DNA from 2 places in the Clostridium saccharobutylicum DSM 13864 genome. Region 2 is predicted to be linked to the other one. Evidence: a T-box and tRNA genes for the amino acid it is inferred to sense, from the RefSeq annotation. Region 2 holds a T-box; the other holds one or more tRNA genes.
What was found. A T-box is a leader RNA that pairs with one kind of tRNA and senses whether it is charged. The one in region 2 lies ahead of tyrS (tyrosine--tRNA ligase), so its partner is inferred to be a tRNA-Tyr.

Region 1: it has a tRNA-Tyr gene. The T-box ahead of tyrS (tyrosine--tRNA ligase) is inferred to sense a tRNA for this amino acid. The anticodon was not compared.

What each region holds. Positions count from the first base shown of each region.
Region 1 covers NC_022571.1:543,645-553,751, forward strand. The annotation lists gene CLSA_RS02540 (M23 family metallopeptidase) at 91-843, shown strand; gene spoIIID (sporulation transcriptional regulator SpoIIID) at 965-1,219, shown strand; gene mreB (rod shape-determining protein) at 1,298-2,332, shown strand; gene yyaC (spore protease YyaC) at 2,451-2,990, opposite strand; gene CLSA_RS02560 (hypothetical protein) at 3,089-3,499, shown strand; tRNA gene CLSA_RS02565 (tRNA-Tyr) at 3,654-3,738, shown strand; tRNA gene CLSA_RS02570 (tRNA-Val) at 3,748-3,823, shown strand; tRNA gene CLSA_RS02575 (tRNA-Thr) at 3,846-3,920, shown strand; tRNA gene CLSA_RS02580 (tRNA-Tyr) at 3,981-4,065, shown strand; tRNA gene CLSA_RS02585 (tRNA-Val) at 4,075-4,150, shown strand; tRNA gene CLSA_RS02590 (tRNA-Thr) at 4,173-4,247, shown strand; tRNA gene CLSA_RS02595 (tRNA-Tyr) at 4,308-4,392, shown strand; SAM riboswitch class I at 4,632-4,729, shown strand; gene metK (methionine adenosyltransferase) at 4,840-6,015, shown strand; gene recD2 (SF1B family DNA helicase RecD2) at 6,331-8,559, shown strand; gene CLSA_RS02610 (hypothetical protein) at 8,578-9,594, shown strand; gene CLSA_RS02615 (ComF family protein) at 9,567-10,107, shown strand, end outside.
Region 2 covers NC_022571.1:1,686,346-1,696,452, forward strand. The annotation lists gene CLSA_RS07330 (CoA-disulfide reductase) at 164-2,644, shown strand; gene CLSA_RS07335 (DUF503 domain-containing protein) at 2,742-3,029, shown strand; gene CLSA_RS07340 (winged helix-turn-helix transcriptional regulator) at 3,420-3,752, shown strand; gene CLSA_RS07345 (rhamnogalacturonan lyase B N-terminal domain-containing protein) at 4,032-5,687, opposite strand; T-box leader at 6,112-6,416, shown strand; gene tyrS (tyrosine--tRNA ligase) at 6,537-7,748, shown strand; gene CLSA_RS07355 (glycoside hydrolase family 1 protein) at 7,950-9,365, shown strand; gene CLSA_RS07360 (AI-2E family transporter) at 9,524-10,107, opposite strand, start outside.

The sequences.
Region 1 (10,107 bases), 1.1 Mb from region 2:
AAAATAATATAAATGAAAAATATTATATAAAAATTAATTTTATGTATTATTTTTCACAAAAAGGAAACAATAAGAAAAGGAGGTGTTCATATGGACAAAAATTTAAAAAACAAATTGAAAGAACTATTTAGCAAAAAAGGATTTTATATTGCTTTATTTCTTTGCCTTTGTGTAATAGTTGCGGTTGGAACTATTTCTTATAAGAAGCTTAGCAATAAGAATGAAGTTAGTAATTCAGAGGATATAAACAAAGAAATAACAATGAATGTTGACGACAATCAAAAAACAGCTACAAACGAAATGCCTAATGCTGAAAGAGCACAAAATGATGCAGATACAAGCAAACAAAGTTCTGAAAAAAATAAGACTGACAATAGTAAAACACAAAAATCTACTACAGTAGCTACAACAAATAATGTGAAATTTTTAAACCCAGTAGATGGAGTTGAAAGCAGAACTTATACTTACCCTAAGCCAGTTAAAGTAGAAGACAATGTTTTTAGAACTATTAGAGGGGTAAATGTAGAAGCTAAAATAGGAACTGATGTTAAGGCAGCTGCTGATGGAGTAGTAGATTTAGTTGAAAATTCAGGAGTTGAAGAAGGCGTAGTTGTAGAAATAAAACATGCTAATGGCTTGAAAACAAGATATGGAAATCTTGATGCTAATGTATCAGTAAAGCAAGGAGATAAAGTTACTTCAAATCAGGTAATTGGTAAAGTTGGGAATACTGCAAAAGTGTTTAGTCAAGATGTATTTGGCCAATTTTTGAATTTACAAGTAATCGATGCTAATGGTCAACAAGTTAATCCAGAAAAATATTTTACTTTAAAAGCAAAATAAAACATATTTCAAAATTAGTATTAATCAGTTGTTTTTATTTGAAAATAGCTGATTAATACTAATAAATAATCGAGAAAAATACAGATTATATATTGATAACTAAAATTATGGAGATGATATTATGAAAGATTATATTGAGGAAAGAGTATTGGATGTCGCCAAATATATTATAGAGTCAAAGGCAACAATAAGAAAGACAGCAAAGGTTTTTGGAGTTAGTAAGAGTACAATTCATAAGGATATGACAGAGAGACTTCCAAAGATAAATCCTGAAATTGCAGAAGAAACTCATTCAATATTAGAATTGAATAAAGCTGAAAGACATATTAGAGGTGGAAAAGCCACTCAGATGAAGTATAAAGCTATTGAATCTTAATTGGATTAAGTCTATAATATAGTATTAGTAGAATTATGTAAACAAAGGCATTAATATGTATTATAGGAGTGAATAAAAATGGGTTTTTGGAGAACAGGGACAGACCTTGCGATTGACCTCGGAACAGCGACGGTACTAGTTTATGTTAAAGGTAAAGGGGTAATATTAAAAGAACCTTCTGTTGTAGCTATAAATAAAAATAACAATAATCTATTAGCTATAGGTGAAGAAGCGCGAAAAATGATAGGTAGGACCCCAGGAAACATAGTTGCAGTTCGACCATTAAGAGACGGTGTAATTTCAGATTATGATATAACACAAAAAATGCTAAAAGAATTCATAAAAAAAGCTTGTGGTAAGAGAAATATTACAGCGCCTAAGGTAATTGTATGCGTTCCTTCTCAAGCTACAGAAGTTGAAAAAAGAGCAGTTATAGATGCAGCCATGAACTCAGGAGCTAAAACAGTTCACTTAATAGAAGAACCGTTAGCAGCAGCTATTGGAGCAGGGCTTGATATAACTAAACCAAATGGATGTATGGTAGTTGATATTGGCGGCGGTACTTGCGATATTGCTGTTATTTCATTAGGTGGAGTTGTAGAAAGAGAATCAATAAAAGTAGCCGGAGATAAATTTGATGATGCTATAATAAAATATGTGAGAAATCAATATAAACTAATGATAGGTGAAAAGACTGCAGAAGATTTAAAAATAAATATTGGTTCTGCGTTTAAAAATTCAAGAAATTTAGCAGCAATCATGAAAGGTAGAAACCTGATAACTGGATTACCTGATGAAGTGGAGATTACTACAGAAGAAATAAGAAATGCAATAAAGGAACCTGTTGAAAATATAGTAGAGACTGTAAAGAGAGTGTTAGAGAAAACACCACCTGAATTAGCAGCAGATATAGTTGAAAAAGGAATTCTAATGACAGGTGGCGGTGCATTATTGCATGGATTAGATAAACTTATACAGTTTAGAACAGGTGTAGAGACTTATGTTGCTGAAGATTCTGTAGAATGCGTTGCAAAAGGAACTGGTGCTGTGCTTAACTATATAGATAAATTAGATAGTGATATAAATTCACAACAAATAGTTTTAATCGAGTAAAACAAAATGACTGTTTCAAAATAAATTTTAGATATAATAAATCTATTGTTTAAAATATAAAACAATAAATTTATTGTACTAATTTTGTATTTTGAAGCAGTCTTTTTAAATTAGAACGTTAAATCATTGGAAATTCTCCAAGATTTAAATTATAAGCCTCTATTAATAATCTAGTTATTGTTTTAGCCATATTCATAATAAAAGAAAGTCTGATGCTCCTTGAAAAAAAGAATTCAGAATTATCGCTAGAATCAACAATTCCTATTACTGATGCTATACCAACTTCAGGAAGTTCCTTTCCAACTCCTTTACCTGGATGTATTGCGTAATCCCTTATTCTTATTTTTCCAATATCATCTTCATTGCCCAAGCAAGCGTCAACACCAATTATAGAGGCATTAGGGTGCTTGGAATAGATTTCATTCAGACGTTCATCTATATTTAAAGCATGAATCGGATAAGATAAAGTTCCGTATACTGGTAAAGGGAAAAAGTTTTCAGTTAATAGAGAACCAACCAAGGGACCAAGACAATCTCCAATACATTTATCAGTTCCGATACAGACAATTATAGTATCTTGGCTAATATAATTTTTAATTTTTAGAGCTAAATTATAAGAGGAAAGATTAGAATCATTGTTAATATCTGATTTTATCAAAGGACATACCTCCTTATATAAAATATATATGATGATTAAAGAGAGGATAGTATAAAAAAATATTAAATGGAAATAAATACTATTAAAGGAGGGGAAATATGAAAAAAGTTTTTATATGTATAGTATTAATGGTTGCACTGCTGTTAAATGTTTATTTGATATTTTATTGGTATCCAGAAGAAAAAAACTCAAATAAAGAGGAGATTAGTAAAGAAACGGTAAATTATACACAATCTATATATAAAGTGGATAAGAATGATATATTAAAACAGTTACAGATAGAAGATAAGAAGAATTTCGAATCAATATTGGGAAAATTATCTGCTTTTGATTTAGGAAAAATAAAAGAATATATTCAAGATTCAGATGAACAAAAGGGAATAAAAAATATTTTTGTGCTTTTAAAGAAGAGACTTACAAATGAGGATTATGAAAAAATAAAGGAAATATCATCTAAGTTTCTTGATATGGATGCAGTTGATCAGTTGTTAAAAAATAATTATGTTTAGTAGTGTAAAAGAAAGAATGTTAAAGAAAAGTAGAGAATATACAAAATAAATTAGATATATTAAGGAATAGCGGAGTTGAAATAAAAGTCTTTTGAATATATACTAATCCTTGTCGATTGGTTCTGAAAAACAACGACAAAGAAAAACAAAATATGGAGGAATTCCCGAGTGGCCAAAGGGGGCAGACTGTAAATCTGTTACGTTTCGTTTCGATGGTTCGAATCCATCTTCCTCCACCAATTTATAATGGGCGCATAGCTCAGCTGGGAGAGCACCTGCCTTACAAGCAGGGGGTCACAGGTTCGAGCCCTGTTGTGCCCACCATTATAAAACTTTAATAAAATATGCTGGCATGGCTCAACGGTAGAGCAGCTGACTTGTAATCAGCAGGTTGTAGGTTCGATTCCTATTGCCAGCTCCAATCAAATATTAAGATATTTGATAAATGATTAAAAGTATCTTAATATATAAAACAAAATATGGAGGAATTCCCGAGTGGCCAAAGGGGGCAGACTGTAAATCTGTTACGTTTCGTTTCGATGGTTCGAATCCATCTTCCTCCACCAATTTATAATGGGCGCATAGCTCAGCTGGGAGAGCACCTGCCTTACAAGCAGGGGGTCACAGGTTCGAGCCCTGTTGTGCCCACCATTATAAAACTTTAATAAAATATGCTGGCATGGCTCAACGGTAGAGCAGCTGACTTGTAATCAGCAGGTTGTAGGTTCGATTCCTATTGCCAGCTCCAATCAAATATTGAGATATTTGATAAATAATTAAAACTATTTTAATATATAAAATAAAATATGGAGGAGTTCCCGAGTGGCCAAAGGGGGCAGACTGTAAATCTGTTACGTTTCGTTTCGATGGTTCGAATCCATCTTCCTCCACCAAAAAAGAATAAACTGTGTTTATTCTTTTTTTTATGTCTAGAAAAGTATGAGAATTTTGGATTTTAAAGTTGAGTGATATCAACAGCTAAGAGAGTATTATATAGAGAAAAGTGAATAACAAATGATCAATAATTAATCTTTAATCATTCACTATTCGCTTTGTATCATTAATTATAAATATAATATTGACTAGTATAATATGATATGTTATGATATGAATGAAAATTAAATTAAGGTTACTCTTATCAAGAGAGGTGGAGGGAAAGGGCCCTATGAAACCCGGCAACCTGTATTTACAAGGTGCCAATTCCTGTAGATTATATCTACGAGATAAGAAAAGGATTATTGAATTGTACTCTTCTTATCGAAGAGTTTTTTTTATTTCAATTAAATACGTTTAGATGTAATAAGGGTAATGATAAAGAGTTCCAATGAAGGGAGAAAGTTATGAAAAGATTATTTACTTCAGAATCAGTTACAGAAGGACATCCAGATAAGATGTGCGATCAAATTTCAGATGGTATTTTAGATGCTATTTTAGCACAAGATCCTCTTGCAAGAGTTGCATGTGAAACATGTACTACTACAGGTATGGTTATGGTTATGGGGGAAATCTCAACAAATTGTTATGTTGATATCCCAAAGGTAGTAAGAGAGACTGTTAGAGAAATCGGATATGATAGAGCTAAATATGGATTCGATTGCGATACTTGCTCAGTTTTAACATCTATAGATGAACAATCAGCAGATATAGCTATGGGAGTTGATGAAGCATTTGAATCTAGAAAAGGTGAAAAGGATGCGGTAGAAGCAGTAGGTGCAGGAGACCAAGGTATGATGTTTGGTTTTGCAACAAATGAAACAGAAGAATTTATGCCACTTCCAATATCTATGGCTCACAAGTTATCAAGAAGACTTACAGAAGTAAGAAAAAACAATACATTAGATTATTTAAGACCTGATGGTAAAACTCAAGTTACTGTTGAATATGAAGACAATAAGCCAAAGAGAATTGATACTATTGTTATTTCAACTCAACATGATGAAAAGGTATCATTAGAACAAATTGAAAATGATCTTAAGGAATATGTTATCAAAGCAGTAGTTCCAGCAGAATTATTAGATAATGAAACTAGATATTTCATAAATCCAACAGGAAGATTTGTTGTTGGAGGTCCACAAGGAGATTCAGGATTAACAGGAAGAAAAATAATCGTTGATACTTATGGTGGATATGGTAGACACGGTGGCGGTGCTTTCTCAGGAAAGGATCCAACTAAAGTTGATAGATCAGCTGCTTATGCTGCAAGATGGGTAGCTAAGAATTTAGTTGCTGCAGGAGTTGCTGATAAGCTAGAAATACAATTAGCTTATGCAATAGGAGTTGCTAAACCAGTTTCTATAACAGTTGATACTTTTGGAACAGGAAGATTAGCAGAAAATAATATAGTTGAAATAGTAGAAAAGGTATTTGATTTAAGACCAGGTGCTATTATTAGAGATCTTGAATTAAGAAGACCAATCTATAAACAAACAGCTGCTTATGGACATTTTGGAAGAAACGATCTTAATTTACCATGGGAACAATTAAATAAGGTTGAAGAAATTAAAAAATATCTATAAGAGTTAATTAGAACATCTATATATTTTTTAAATAGAATGAGGTTAATTTGAAACTAATTTGTTTTAAATTAACCTCATTTTTAATGTGTAGTAGACTGTTGGTTAGTCATTTTCTTTATTAAAAGTAGAGTGGTCGCTTTATTCTGTTTATTTAATGAATGGGATGAGTTATAATAATGAAACTTATACTTAATAATGTAGAATATTCAATTTATGATATAATTGAAAAAAATATAAAATAAATAATTTTGGTTAGAAATTAATTATTTGCGAGAAAATAATTAATATATTATATAAAAGATTTGGAGAGATTCTATGGAAGTCCTAAATGGTTTTGTTGAAAGCATTGTTTTTAGAAGTGAAGATACTGGTTATGTAGTTTGTAAAATAAGAACTGAAAAGAATCTGATTAATGCGGTAGGTACTGTTCCTCTTATTAAGGAAGGTCAAAATGTAAAAGTAACAGGAGATTGGACAGTACATAAGCAGTTTGGAAATCAATTTAATATTCAGGATTATGAAGAGCTTCTTCCAAATTCATTAGATGGAATAGAGAAATATTTAAGTGCTGGTATAATACATGGTATTGGTCCTGTTACTGCTAAAAAGATAATAGCAAAGTTCGGAGAAGAAACATTAGATATAATGGAAAATCATATCGAAAGACTTATGGAGATAGAAGGTATAGGAGAAAAGAAATTTCAAATTATATATGAATCATATATCGAACAACAAGGTTTAAAAGATGTAATATTATATTTTCATAAACATGGTGTAACTAATAATCAATGTGTAAAAATATATAAAAAGTTTGGAGTTAATGCAAGGCAAATAGTATCTAGTAATCCATATGTATTATGTGATGAAATTTCGGGAATTGGTTTTAAAACTGCAGATAGAATTGCTATGAGTATTGGAATTGCGAGCGATTCTGAATTTAGAATTCAGAGTGGAATTAAATATGTTATGAATCAGTTTTGTGCTGCTGGAAATATATTTATGCCAAAAGAAAATATAATAGAAGACTGTCAAAAAAACTTATTAGTATCTAAGGAGCTTATAGAAAAAAATATATACAGTATGGCAGCAGAACAAAAAATAATTGTTGAAAAAGTAAATGATATTGAAGTTGGATTTTTACTTCAATACTATTATTGTGAACTTGGAGTAACTAGCAAGATAATTACTTTAGGATTACAAGAGACACAAACAATAAACTCAGATATTGATTTTGAGATTGATGTTTTTGAAAAGGAGCAAAAGATACAGTTTGCACCATCTCAAATAGAGGCGATAAAAGGCGCATTTAGTAATGGAATAGAAATAATTACTGGAGGACCTGGAACAGGAAAAACTACAATTATTAAATCAATAATTCATATATATGAGAATAACGGAATGAAGGTGATTTTGGGAGCACCAACAGGTAGAGCAGCTAAGAGAATGACTGAATCTACTGGGAGAGAGGCAAAAACAATACATAGACTTTTAGAAATGGGAGTTTCAGAAGATGATGAATCAGTTTTTGAAAAGGGGGAATCATCACCTCTGGATTGTGATGTGATTATAATTGATGAAGCATCAATGATTGATATAATGCTTATGCATAGTTTACTAAAAGCTATTAATTTAGGTACAAGATTAATAATTGTTGGAGATGTTGATCAATTGCCGTCTGTTGGACCAGGAAATGTATTAAAGGATCTTATAGAATGTGAGTATATAAAGGTAGTAAGATTAAAAGAAATTTTTAGACAAGGTAATGAGAGCTTAATTGTGGTAAATGCGCATAGAATTAATGAAGGACATATGCCGTTATTAAATCAGAAAGATAAAGATTTTTTCTTTATAAATGTGGATAATCAAGAGAAAATTGTGGATACAATAATAGATTTGCTTAATAGAAGACTTCCTAAATTTAATAAATCGTGGGATAAATTAAGAGACATGCAAGTTTTAACACCAATGAGAAAAGGAACTCTTGGAGTTAATAATTTAAACATGAGGCTTCAAGAAATATTTAATCCGGCGTCAAAAGATAAAAAAGAAAAAACTTCACGAGATATGGATTTTAGAGAAGGGGATAAGGTTATGCAAACCAAAAATAACTATTCTTTAAAATGGGTTAGAGTTAATGGGGAAGGCGAAAATGAAGGCGTTGGAGTTTTCAATGGAGATTTGGGATTTATTCAAAGTATAGATGAAGAAAAAAAAACCTTAACAATCATATTTGATGATGAAAGAAAAGTTATATATGACTTTAACTTTTTAGATGAATTAGATTTAGCTTATGCAACAACAATTCATAAGAGTCAAGGGAGTGAGTTTAAAGTTGTAATAATTCCAGCATTTATGGGATCACCATTTTTAATGAATCGTAATTTACTTTATACAGGAATAACAAGAGCAAAACAGTTAGTTGTTGTTGTTGGTTATCAAAAAGCATTAATGTATATGGTTAATAATACAAATAGTATGGAGAGGTATTCCGCTTTAAAATATAGAATCAGGGACATAATAACCAAAGACGAGTTCGGAGAATAGTTGGAAGGAGTATATATTATGGGAAGCTTATGCAAGGTCAACTTAGAAGATTTAAAGTATGCTATAAAAAAAATTGATTATTGGTATAAAAAGAATATAAGATTTTTAACTATAATAACAGTTCCGTTTAATACATCATGCATTTTTTCTAATATAGTAAGCCAAATTTCAAATAATGGTGGAAATATATTATATGTATGGGGCAAAAAAGGAGAAAATAGAGAGTTGATAAGCTCAATAAAAGAATTTGATTCAAATATAACTCATTCATATATTGAAAGTGGAAATGCAGCAACAAAATTGACTTTTGTTAATTATAAGAATTTATTTCAAATTAAAGGTGAATATGATTTGGTTATCTTTGATGATATAACTTATTTTTCGAACTTGAGTAATGTTGCTATAATAGAATTTTTAGATATATGCTCCAGGTTAGGAGGAAGAGTTCTATTATATAGTATTGAAAAGGTAGCATTAATTGGAGAAAAATTTGAACTTGCAGCGTATAACTATAATCAACCTTTTTTAGAACCGAGGATAATAACTACTAGAATAGATTTGAATGAGGATATTCCATATAGCCTTTATGATTATTTAAAATGGTTTAAAGATAATAATCATAAGGTATGTATATATGTTCCAGATAAAGAGAAACTTGAAATAGTGTATGATTATTTTCAAAATAAGTTAAAGCTTTCAGATGTTAGGGTAATAAAGGTTTCTAAGCAGGATGAAATAAAAAGATGCGAAAGAGTATCAAAATATAAAGATAAGGCAATATTTGTAATAACAAATAAAATAGAGGAGTTACTTGAATACTGCTATGTTGATGATGCTGTAGTTCTGTTTTCTGATCATGAAAGATATACTTATAAAAAGATACTATATATATGTGGGCAAATGAGAAAGATAAACGCAAAATTGCCAGAGGTTTTATTAGTATCAAATTTTATTTCAAATGATATGGAAAAGGCTAAAGATATGGCAAGAGATTTCAATAAAAAGGTATGGGAAAAACGTTTAAGAGAAGTATAGTAAATCTATTACAAGGAATAATAGAAGTCATATATCCAATAGAGAATTATTGTATAATATGCAAGGAAAGTGAATGCTTTGGGATATGTACATCATGTAAGAAGAGCATTAATATAATAAGGTATTGTGAAGAAGAAGAGATACTTAGTTATGGATATTATGGTGGAGTATTAAAAGAATTAATATTGCAGTTTAAATTTAAAAGTAATTTTACGGCAGGTGATATTTTATCAAAACTTTTAGAGGAGTATATAGTTAAATATATTGAATATGAAAAATACATATTAACATATATACCATTATCCAAGAAATCTAAGAAATCTAGAGGTTTTAATCAATGTGAATATATAGCTGAAAAAATTTCCAGAGATTTATCAATTGAAGTCGTAGAAACTTTAATTAAGCAAAGAGAAACAAAAGAGCAAAAGACGCTTAGGAAAGATGAAAGATATGAAAATATAAAAGATGCATTTAAGTTAAAAGAAGGTATAAATCTAAATGACATTAATATTA
Region 2 (10,107 bases):
ATATAAACTTAAGAAAAGAAATCAAGAATCTAAAAAATAAAAATCCTATGATTTCTAAATGGGAATGATTGAATAAAGTTTGTTTTTTAAACAAAATATATTAATAAGTCACAATCAAATAAATTATTATTTATAAATTTTAATAATTATGAGGAGAGATAATATGGCTAAAAAAGTTATTATTGTAGGTGGAGTTGCAGGGGGAGCATCAACTGCAGCAAGGCTTAGAAGATTAGATGAAAATGCAGAAATAATCATGATAGAAAAAGGTGAATATATATCTTTTGCTAACTGTGGTCTTCCATACTATATAGGAGGAACTATTAACGAAAGAGAAAAATTGATTGTTCAAACAGTAGAAGAAATGAGCGCTAAGTTTAATTTGGACATACGAAACTTAAGCGAAGTTATAAGGATAGATAAAGATAATAAAAAGATAAAAATTGGAAATAAGAAAAATGGAGAGATTTATGAAGAAGGTTATGATGTATTAGTTTTATCACCAGGAGCTAATCCATTAAAACCACCAATACCAGGGATTGAAGAATGCGATAATCTGTTTACTCTTAGGAATATACCTGATACTGATAAAATCAAGTCATATGTAGATAATAAAAAAATTAAAAATGCAGTCATAGTAGGTGGAGGATTTATAGGTCTTGAAATGGCTGAAAATCTTCATGAAAGAGGAATAAATATTACGTTAGTAGAAGCAAGCAACCAAGTTATGGCAGCTCTTGATATAGAAATGGTAAGCATAATTCATGAACATTTAATAGATAAAAATATACAACTAATATTGAATGATGGAGTAAAATCTTTTGATAATAAAGGCAAAAAAATAATATTAAGTAGTGGAAAAGAAATTGATGCGGATATGATAATATTATCAATTGGAGTTAAGCCAGAAACAGCGATAGCTAAGGATGCTAATATTAAGATAAATGAAAAATGTGCTATTGTAGTTGATAAGAATATGAAAACTTCTGATCCTAATATTTATGCGTTAGGTGATGCTGTTGAAATAATGGATTTTGTAAATAAAAAACCTACAATGATTCCATTAGCTTGGCCTGCAAATCGTCAAGGTAGAATAGTAGCAGATAATATATGTGGAAAAAATGTAGAATATAAAGGATCACTTGGCTCATCAGTAGCAAAGGTATTTGATTATACAGTAGCTACTACTGGGAATAATGAGAAAACATTAAAAAGATTGGGGATAGAATATAAGGCTATTCATATACATCCAGGGTCTCATGCTGGATATTATCCAGGGGCTTTTCCTATAGCATTTAAAATGTTATTTGATCCCAAAAATGGAACAATATTTGGAGCTCAAGGTGTTGGGATGGATGGTGTTGAAAAGCGCATAGATATAATTGCAACAGCCATTAAAGGAAATCTTAATGTTTTTGATTTACAAGATGTTGAGGTTTGTTATGCACCACCATATAATTCAGCAAAAGATCCAGTTAATATGCTAGGATATTATGCTTCGAATATTATAGATGGTATAGTAGATATAATTGAATGGGATCAAATAGATAAATTAGATAAGAAAAATTCAATAATATTAGATGTTAGAGAAGAATTTGAGTTAGCAACAGGAACATTTGATAATTATATGCATATTCCACTTGGAGAATTAAGAAATAGGTTGAATGAAATACCAAAAGATAAAGATATCTATGTTACATGTCAAGTAGGGTTAAGAGGATATGTTGGCTGTAGGTTATTAGAACAGCATGGAATTAAATGTACTAACATTGACGGCGGAATAAAGACATATTTTTATGTAAAGAATGCAGAAAAAAGCATCAGAGATCAACATGAAAGAAATAAAGATATAAAAGAAGAGGTAGCAGTAATGAGTTTAGAAGACTTAGATATAACAGAAATAAACGCTAAGGTAACTTTAAATGCATGTGGACTTCAATGTCCAGGACCAATAAGAAAGGTATTTGAAGAAATAAGTAAAATGGAAGATGAAGAAATTTTAGAAGTGAAAGCGAGTGATCCAGGTTTTAGTAAAGATATAAAGTCATGGTGTGAAAAAACGAACAATACCTTATTGAAATCAGAATTTAATAAAGATGAAAAAGCTTTCGTAGCTTATATACAAAAAGGTACTAATAAAAAACAAGAAAGTTCTACAGCTTTAACAGCAGAAAAGAATGGTGCGACTTTAGTAGTATTTAGTGGAGACTTTGATAAAGCAATAGCATCATTTATAATAGCAACAGGAGCTGCATCCATGGGAAAAGAAGTTACTATGTTCTTCACATTTTGGGGCCTTAATATATTAAAGCAAAAGAATAAACCTAAAGTTAATAAGGATTCTATGGAAAAAATGTTTGATATTATGTTACCAGGACATGCAGGGAAATTACCACTATCTCAAATGAATATGATGGGAATGGGACCAACAATGATAAAACAAATAATGAAAAAGCATAATGTTGATGATTTAGAAACATTAATAACAAATGCAATTAAGATGGGAGTTAAGGTCGTTGCATGTTCTATGAGTATGGACTTAATGGGAATAAAGAAGGAAGAATTTATTGATGGAGTTGAAATTGGGGGAGTTGCTTCATATTTAGGAGCTACTGAAGATTCAGGGTTAAACTTATTTATTTGATTGTGCCTAAGTCAGTATGAGGTGAATTATAAATCATATCTTTGACTTATTATTTTCTTTTATTATATAATTTGATAAATAGAAGCGGAGGATAGTTATGAAAATATTACTTATGAAAGTTAAATTAAGAGCTTCATGGGTACATTCATTAAAAGAAAAAAGAATGATTGTAAAAAGCATAGTACAGAGGCTTAGAAATAAATTTAATATATCAGTATGTGAAGTAGAATGTCAGGATATGCATCAAACAATAGTTATAGGAATCACAGGAATATGTGGAAGTTCATCTCAAATGGACTCAACAATTGAGAATATAATAACATTTATAGAATGTAATACAGATGCGGAGATAATAGATATTCAGGCGGAAGAAGATGTATTATAATTAAATAATAAATTAAAATATAGAGGAAGAAATTATACAAATATAGTTTTTTCCTCTATTTAATATTTCTAGATTCTCAATTAATATTATTTTTAAATTAGTAAAAATTAACTTTACATCTCGTTTTAGGCACTAGAAAGAAAATAACAGGCCAAAGATACCAAGTACATTTTGTGTCAGACAAGGAAGAGATGTTAGCTTATAGTGGATTATTAGCTAATATTACTGACGCAGTATGCACAAAATAGACTATCATACTGACTTGTTATTTTTTTGATAGCGCTTTATTGTATATGGATTAATAAATTGATATTATTAATATACAACAATGTAAGTATAAATGGTAGAACGCACTTAAAAGTATGATACTACCTAAAAGGAGAGTTAGAAATGAAATGCATGTGTAAAATTGACAATCCGCTAGAAACTCCATTTGGATATACAATATCAATGATAGGAGGTAAATGGAATTTAATAATTCTACATCAACTTAAGCGTAATTCTGTAATGAGATATAGTGAGTTAAAAAGAACTTTAACAGGAATTACTCACAAAATGCTTAGTCAAAAATTAAAGGAGTTAGAAGGTAATAAACTAATAATTAGAAAAGAATATCCTCAAGTACCACCTAAAGTAGAATATTCATTATCAGAACGAGGATTATCGCTTTCAAAAATTATGCAGGATATTTGTGAATGGGGTCATGCTCACAGCAATGATTAATTTACATATATCTATTTATGGATAATATCCTTAAAACTTTGCGAAAATATTTTTATAAAAAATATGTTAATATTTTCCTATCAAAATATATAAATATTTGTAGGAAACATCAATGAGAAAATGACTTTTTAAGGAATTTAAATTTAGAAGATGTTGGTTAATGGAGGATTATATTTTGGCTTAGTGTGAGAGTAACACAGACAGTAATAACAATAAACCACCCGTTTTTTTACGGGTGGTTCTTATTGTTGAATTATGATTAAATTCTACATTATATTACTAATTGTCAAGTTCTAAGCAATCGTAAGCATAAGAAGCGCTAAGGTAAGCACTAATATCACTTGAACCACTAACAGGTTTAATAGTTATTGTGTTTGATCCAGCTACAAAGTAAGATGATGGAATGTTCCAAGCAAGTGTTGCATTGTTTCCCCTGTAAGTGCCAACAGTTAGTGTGCGTTGACCGGGTTCTATTGGAGCACTTAGATTAGGCAAAGCATGTCCATTAATAGTAACACTAGGTCTTCCATTATTGTAAGCAGTAGTAATACCAATTTTAAGGGTGTGACCTGCAGCTGCTTGGCCATGAGTAAGGTTAAAAGTTACTGTTGTAGGACTGTTAGCTCCACGGAATTGTGCTGCTGGAAATTTGTTATCTGCACTTCCTACTGAAAAAGTTGTTGGTCCCCAACTAGCATTACGTTTATCAGATGGATGACGGTATTGAATATTTGATCCATTTAAAAACTCTAAAGGTGTACCATCCCAGTTACCGATACGCCATATAGTTGGTGTTTTGCTTGGATCAGCGGTAATTGTACGTGTAGGGATAGTTGTTGTACCTCTAGCAGTTACTGTTACGCTTTCTGTATAAACACCTAATTCTCCTTTATATACAGTCATAGTATATTTACCAGCTTTCATACCTGAACATGTTGCTGCGCCAGTTGAAGAAGCTTTAGCCCAGTACTGTGCAGTTGAATTAGCAAATCCAATAGTATATGTATAGCGTGTATCCATTCCAGACAATCCATTTAAAGTTACTTTACCACGATTAGAATCTGCAACATAACCTTTTAATCCTAAGGTAGCCATCCATTTATAATCAGGTAAGCTTGGTGTTGATCCGTTAGTAAAACATAAAGCATATGGTCCGAATAATCCGCTGCGGAAGTTTTCTGTTTTTGCATGTGTAGAATTCATATAGTTAGTGATTTCTGTATTCATATTATCTGGATAGGCAGTTTGAAATTGAATATCACGTTGGAATGATCCACCAGAACTGGTTTCACGATTACCATAAGCCATAAAAACACCTACATTATTACCAGTTGCACCTTTAATAGTTAGATCTTTAGCTTGATCATTTCCATAGTACTTAGAAGCAGTATGTCCATCAGAAAAACCATATACATCAGTACTTTCAATAGCTCCATTATTGCCTCTAATGTCTGAGTATGTAGGAACATTTTTTAAAACATTCATATCTCCCCTAAAAACATAACGTAATTCATTTACTGAAGGTTCAGCAGTTATATATGTTGACATATAAATTGTGTTATCACCATATTTTGAGGCATAATATTGTGTAAGTGTATTGGTTGAACAAGTTATTAAAACTTGTGAACCAGACGAAAATGTTGACCAAGTGACATGAGCTGATCCTAAACCTGATGAAATTTGTGATGCTTTATTCTTAGCATTAAGTTCAGTACCATTAAGTTTACATGATGTCATATCACCATTAGCTTTGTTAATTGTGTAAACTAGACCTGATCCAGTATCTACAACAATTGTGGAGCCATTATCTTTTACGTTAAGTGAAGCAGCATAAGCATTAATTCCTTCAGTAAAAGTGGTAACAATAATAATAGCTATCGCTAGCATAACACTAATTGCCGTTTTTAGCGAAGTGTTGTGTATTTTAATTTTCATTTTATTTCCTCCAGTCATAAATCTTGTTTTTTGGCTTATAAGGCTTAAATTTTCTAAAGTTTAACATTTATTAGTTGGCATAATTAAATTGATAACTCTAAAATTAGATTAAATCAAGAGTTATCATCGTCTGTTTTAATTATTGGATTAATAGTATATTATTTCCATCAAGTATTATTGCAATAATACCATATTTAGTATATTATTACAATAATACATTGAAAAAGATATTTTTTTTCATTTTACGACAGAGAATTTTTGAATTTGTCAATTATGAATTCCTTGACAAAGGTAAGCTACTGTACTAAACTTATACTAATTTAATATATTTCGCATAATGAAGATTTATAATTTATTAAACTTTAATATTTAAAAGATATTATTATTAGAATAATTTATTATATTTTGGAGTATGAGATTTTCAATAAAGGCAATGAAAAGAATAAGTAAAAATTAGATGAGCTAAACAGAAAGTTACCGGATGATGAGAGGTGCATAGAAACTAATTTTGAATACATCTTAGAGCTTCAAGCTGAAAGGAAGACAATTCCAAGTAGGTGATGACGGATCCCTGCACCCGTTATAGTGCTAAAGTATAACCAAATTTTTATAGTTAATTACAAATTAATAGATTAGGCTATAATTTTATGACGTACTTGAAGAGGTTAATTGTGTGAGCAGTTAATAAAATTAAGGTGGTAACACGGGAGATATACTCTCGTCCTTTACAATGTTGTGAAGGACGAGAGTTTTTTTGTATATTAAAACTAACATCAGCTTTTTATTGCAAATTGAGTCTTATAGAACTTGCTTATATTAGAAAAAATTAGATGTAAGGAGTTATAAAAAATGAAAAGAACAATTGATGAACAAATTAAAATTATAGGAAAAGGAGCAGCTGAGATTATTAGTCTTAGTGAGTTAAAAGAAAAATTAATTAAATGTCAAGAACAGAATAAGTCATTAATAATTAAATTAGGACTAGATCCAAGTGCACCAGATATTCATTTAGGGCACGCAGTGGTTTTAAGAAAAATTAAACAAATGCAAGATTTAGGACATCAGGCTGTGATAGTAATAGGAGATTTTACAGGAAAAATTGGTGATCCCACAGGAAAATCTAAAACTAGAAAACCACTAAGTAAAGAACAGGTTTTAGAAAATGCAATAACGTATAAGAAACAAATTTTAAAGATATTGGATAAGGAAAAAACTGAAATTAGATTTAATAGTGAATGGTTGTCAAAACTTAATTTTGAAGAAGTATTAAAATTAGCGACTAATACCACAGTTGCTAGAATGTTAGAGAGGGAGGATTTTAAAAATCGTTACAATAACAATACTCCTATAGGAATTCATGAATTTTTCTACCCATTAATGCAAGGATACGATTCGGTTGCATTAAAATCTGATGTGGAATTAGGAGGGACAGATCAAACGTTTAATATTCTTATGGGGAGAACACTTCAAAAGCATATGGAAATGGAACAACAAATAGCAATACTAATGCCAATTCTAGAAGGATTAGATGGAGTAGAAAAGATGAGTAAAAGTCTTGGAAACTATATTGGAATAGATGAGGATGTAACGATAATGTTTAAAAAGGTGATGGAAATTCCAGATAATCTTATAATAAAATATTTTGAATTAGTGACAGATGAGCATCCAGATAAAATTGAAACAATAAAAAAGCAATTAGAAGAAGGTAAAAATCCAAGGGATATTAAATTGGAGCTTGCAAAGATTATCACAAGTTTATACCATACAGAGGAAGAAACTAAAATTGCTATTGACTACTTTGATGATGTGTTTAAAAAAGGAAAGTTACCAGAGATAGTGCCAGAACTGGCCATTCCAGTAGAATGCAATATGTTAAAAGAAATAATATCGTTACTTGTAAAGGATAATTATGTTAATTCTAATAAAGAATTTAGAAGACTTGTAGATCAAGGTGGAGTTCAAATAAATCAAAAAAGAATAGATGATTTGGATAATGCGTGTATTTTCAATGGTGATATTATTAAAATTGGAAAAAAGAAGTTTGTAAAAATAATGAAATAATGTAGTAATTATTAAAGTTACTTATTTTAGACATAAATTTAAGAGGTTTGACATACTAAAAATTATATGATATCATTTTCATATAGAAAAAAGGAATGTTACTGGTTATGCAGGCTTTACCGCGTTATAAATAATATCTTAAAATATTATTTGTGGTAAGGCCTTTTTTGTATTAATTTATATAGTTTAGGAGGAATGATTATGTCAATTAGATTTCCAGAAGGATTTTTATGGGGAGGAGCTACAGCTGCTAACCAATTTGAAGGTGCATATAATGAAGATGGTAAAGGATTATCAACTCAAGATATAGCTCCAAAAGGAGTTATGGGGCCTTTAACTGATGAGCCAACAGAAGATAATATGAAGCTTATAGGTATTGATTTTTATCATAGATATAAAGAAGATATTAAACTTTTTGCAGAAATGGGATTTAAAGTTTTTAGATTATCAATTGCTTGGTCAAGAATATTCCCAAATGGTGATGACAAAGAGCCAAATGAGAAGGGGTTACAATTTTATGATAATGTGTTTGATGAATTAGCTAAGTATGCAATAGAACCATTAGTTACAATTTCGCACTATGAAACTCCACTTGCGCTAGCTAAGAATTATGATGGATGGGTTAATAGAAAGGTTATAGGATTTTTTGAAAACTATGTAAGAACAATATTTACTAGATATAAAGATAAAGTAAAATATTGGTTAACTTTTAATGAAATAAACTCAGCAACTCATTTTCCTTATATGAGTGCAGGTATATGGACTCCAAAGGAAAAATTAAGTAAGCAGGATTTATATCAAGCTATGCATCATGAATTAGTTGCAAGTGCATTAGCTGTAAAAATTGGTCATGAGATAAATCCAAAATTTAAAATTGGATGTATGATTCTTGGAGTGCCAAACTATCCTTTAACACCAAAACCAAGCGATGTACTTAAAGCTATGGAATCAGACAGACAAAATCTTTTCTTTGGTGATGTTCACGCAAGAGGAGAATATCCAAGATATATGAATAGATTCTTTAAGGAAAATAATATAGAAATAAAAATGGAGCCTGATGATAAAGAAATATTAAAAAATACAGTAGATTTTGTGTCATTTAGCTATTATATGAGTTCATGTGCAACTGCAGATCCAGAAAAAGATTTAAAGGGAAAAGGAAATCTTATTGGTGGAGTTGCAAATCCATATTTAAAAGCTTCAGACTGGGGATGGCAAATAGATCCGGAAGGTCTAAGATATATATTAAATCAATTCTATGATAGATATCAAAAACCATTATTTATTGTTGAAAATGGTTTAGGAGCTGTTGATGAATTAATAACTGATGAACATGGGAATAAAACTGTAAATGATGATTATAGAATTAACTATTTAAATGATCATTTAGTTCAAGTAGCAGAAGCTATAGAAGATGGCGTTGAACTTATGGGATATACTACATGGGGATGCATAGACTTAGTTAGTGCATCAACTGCTGAACTTAAAAAGAGATATGGTTTTATATATGTAGATAGACATGATGATGGAAGTGGAACTTTAGAAAGATATAAGAAAAAGAGTTTTAATTGGTACAAAGAAGTTATTGCTACAAATGGAGCAAGCTTAAAAAAATAAGTAGAATATAATATTAACATTGATTTAAAATATAAATAGTAGATTTATATAAAAACAAAAGACCATGCATAAATAGGAATTTAAATCCTTTTATATGTATGGTCTTGATTTTTGAAAGTTTTAAAAATATTTCTTTGCAAGAGTTATTTTTAAATTTATTATTTTGGTTGATTTTGCTTTTTTATGTAACCATCATACCAATCATTAAATATAACTCTAACTGAAGCGGTAATTGGAACTGCTAAAAGCATTCCAAGTAATCCACCAACACTACCTCCGATTAAGATTGCCATCATTGTAAATACAGCATGAAGACCTACGCTATCTCCAACAATCTTAGGAGCTAAAATATGGTTGTCTATTTGTTGTACAACTAACATAGCAATAATTGCATAAAGAATATTTAGAGGATTACCACTAAGCAATCCCATTATAGCAGCTAATATGGTACCAACAATTGGTCCAACATAAGGAATCATATTACATATTCCTGATATAATACCAATAACAAAGGAATATTTTATACCAACAATTTCAAGAGAAATAGCTGACAATACTCCAACAAAAAATGCTTCTAATAATTGTCCACGAAGATATCTGCCAAAGACTTCATGAATAATTGCAAAGGTATAGGTGATTTTTTCTCCAAGGACACTTTTTTTAAAAACTATGAAATAAAGTTTTTTCCATAGATTTATAAAATATTCTGAATCTTTTAGAAGATATATACTAATTACAATTG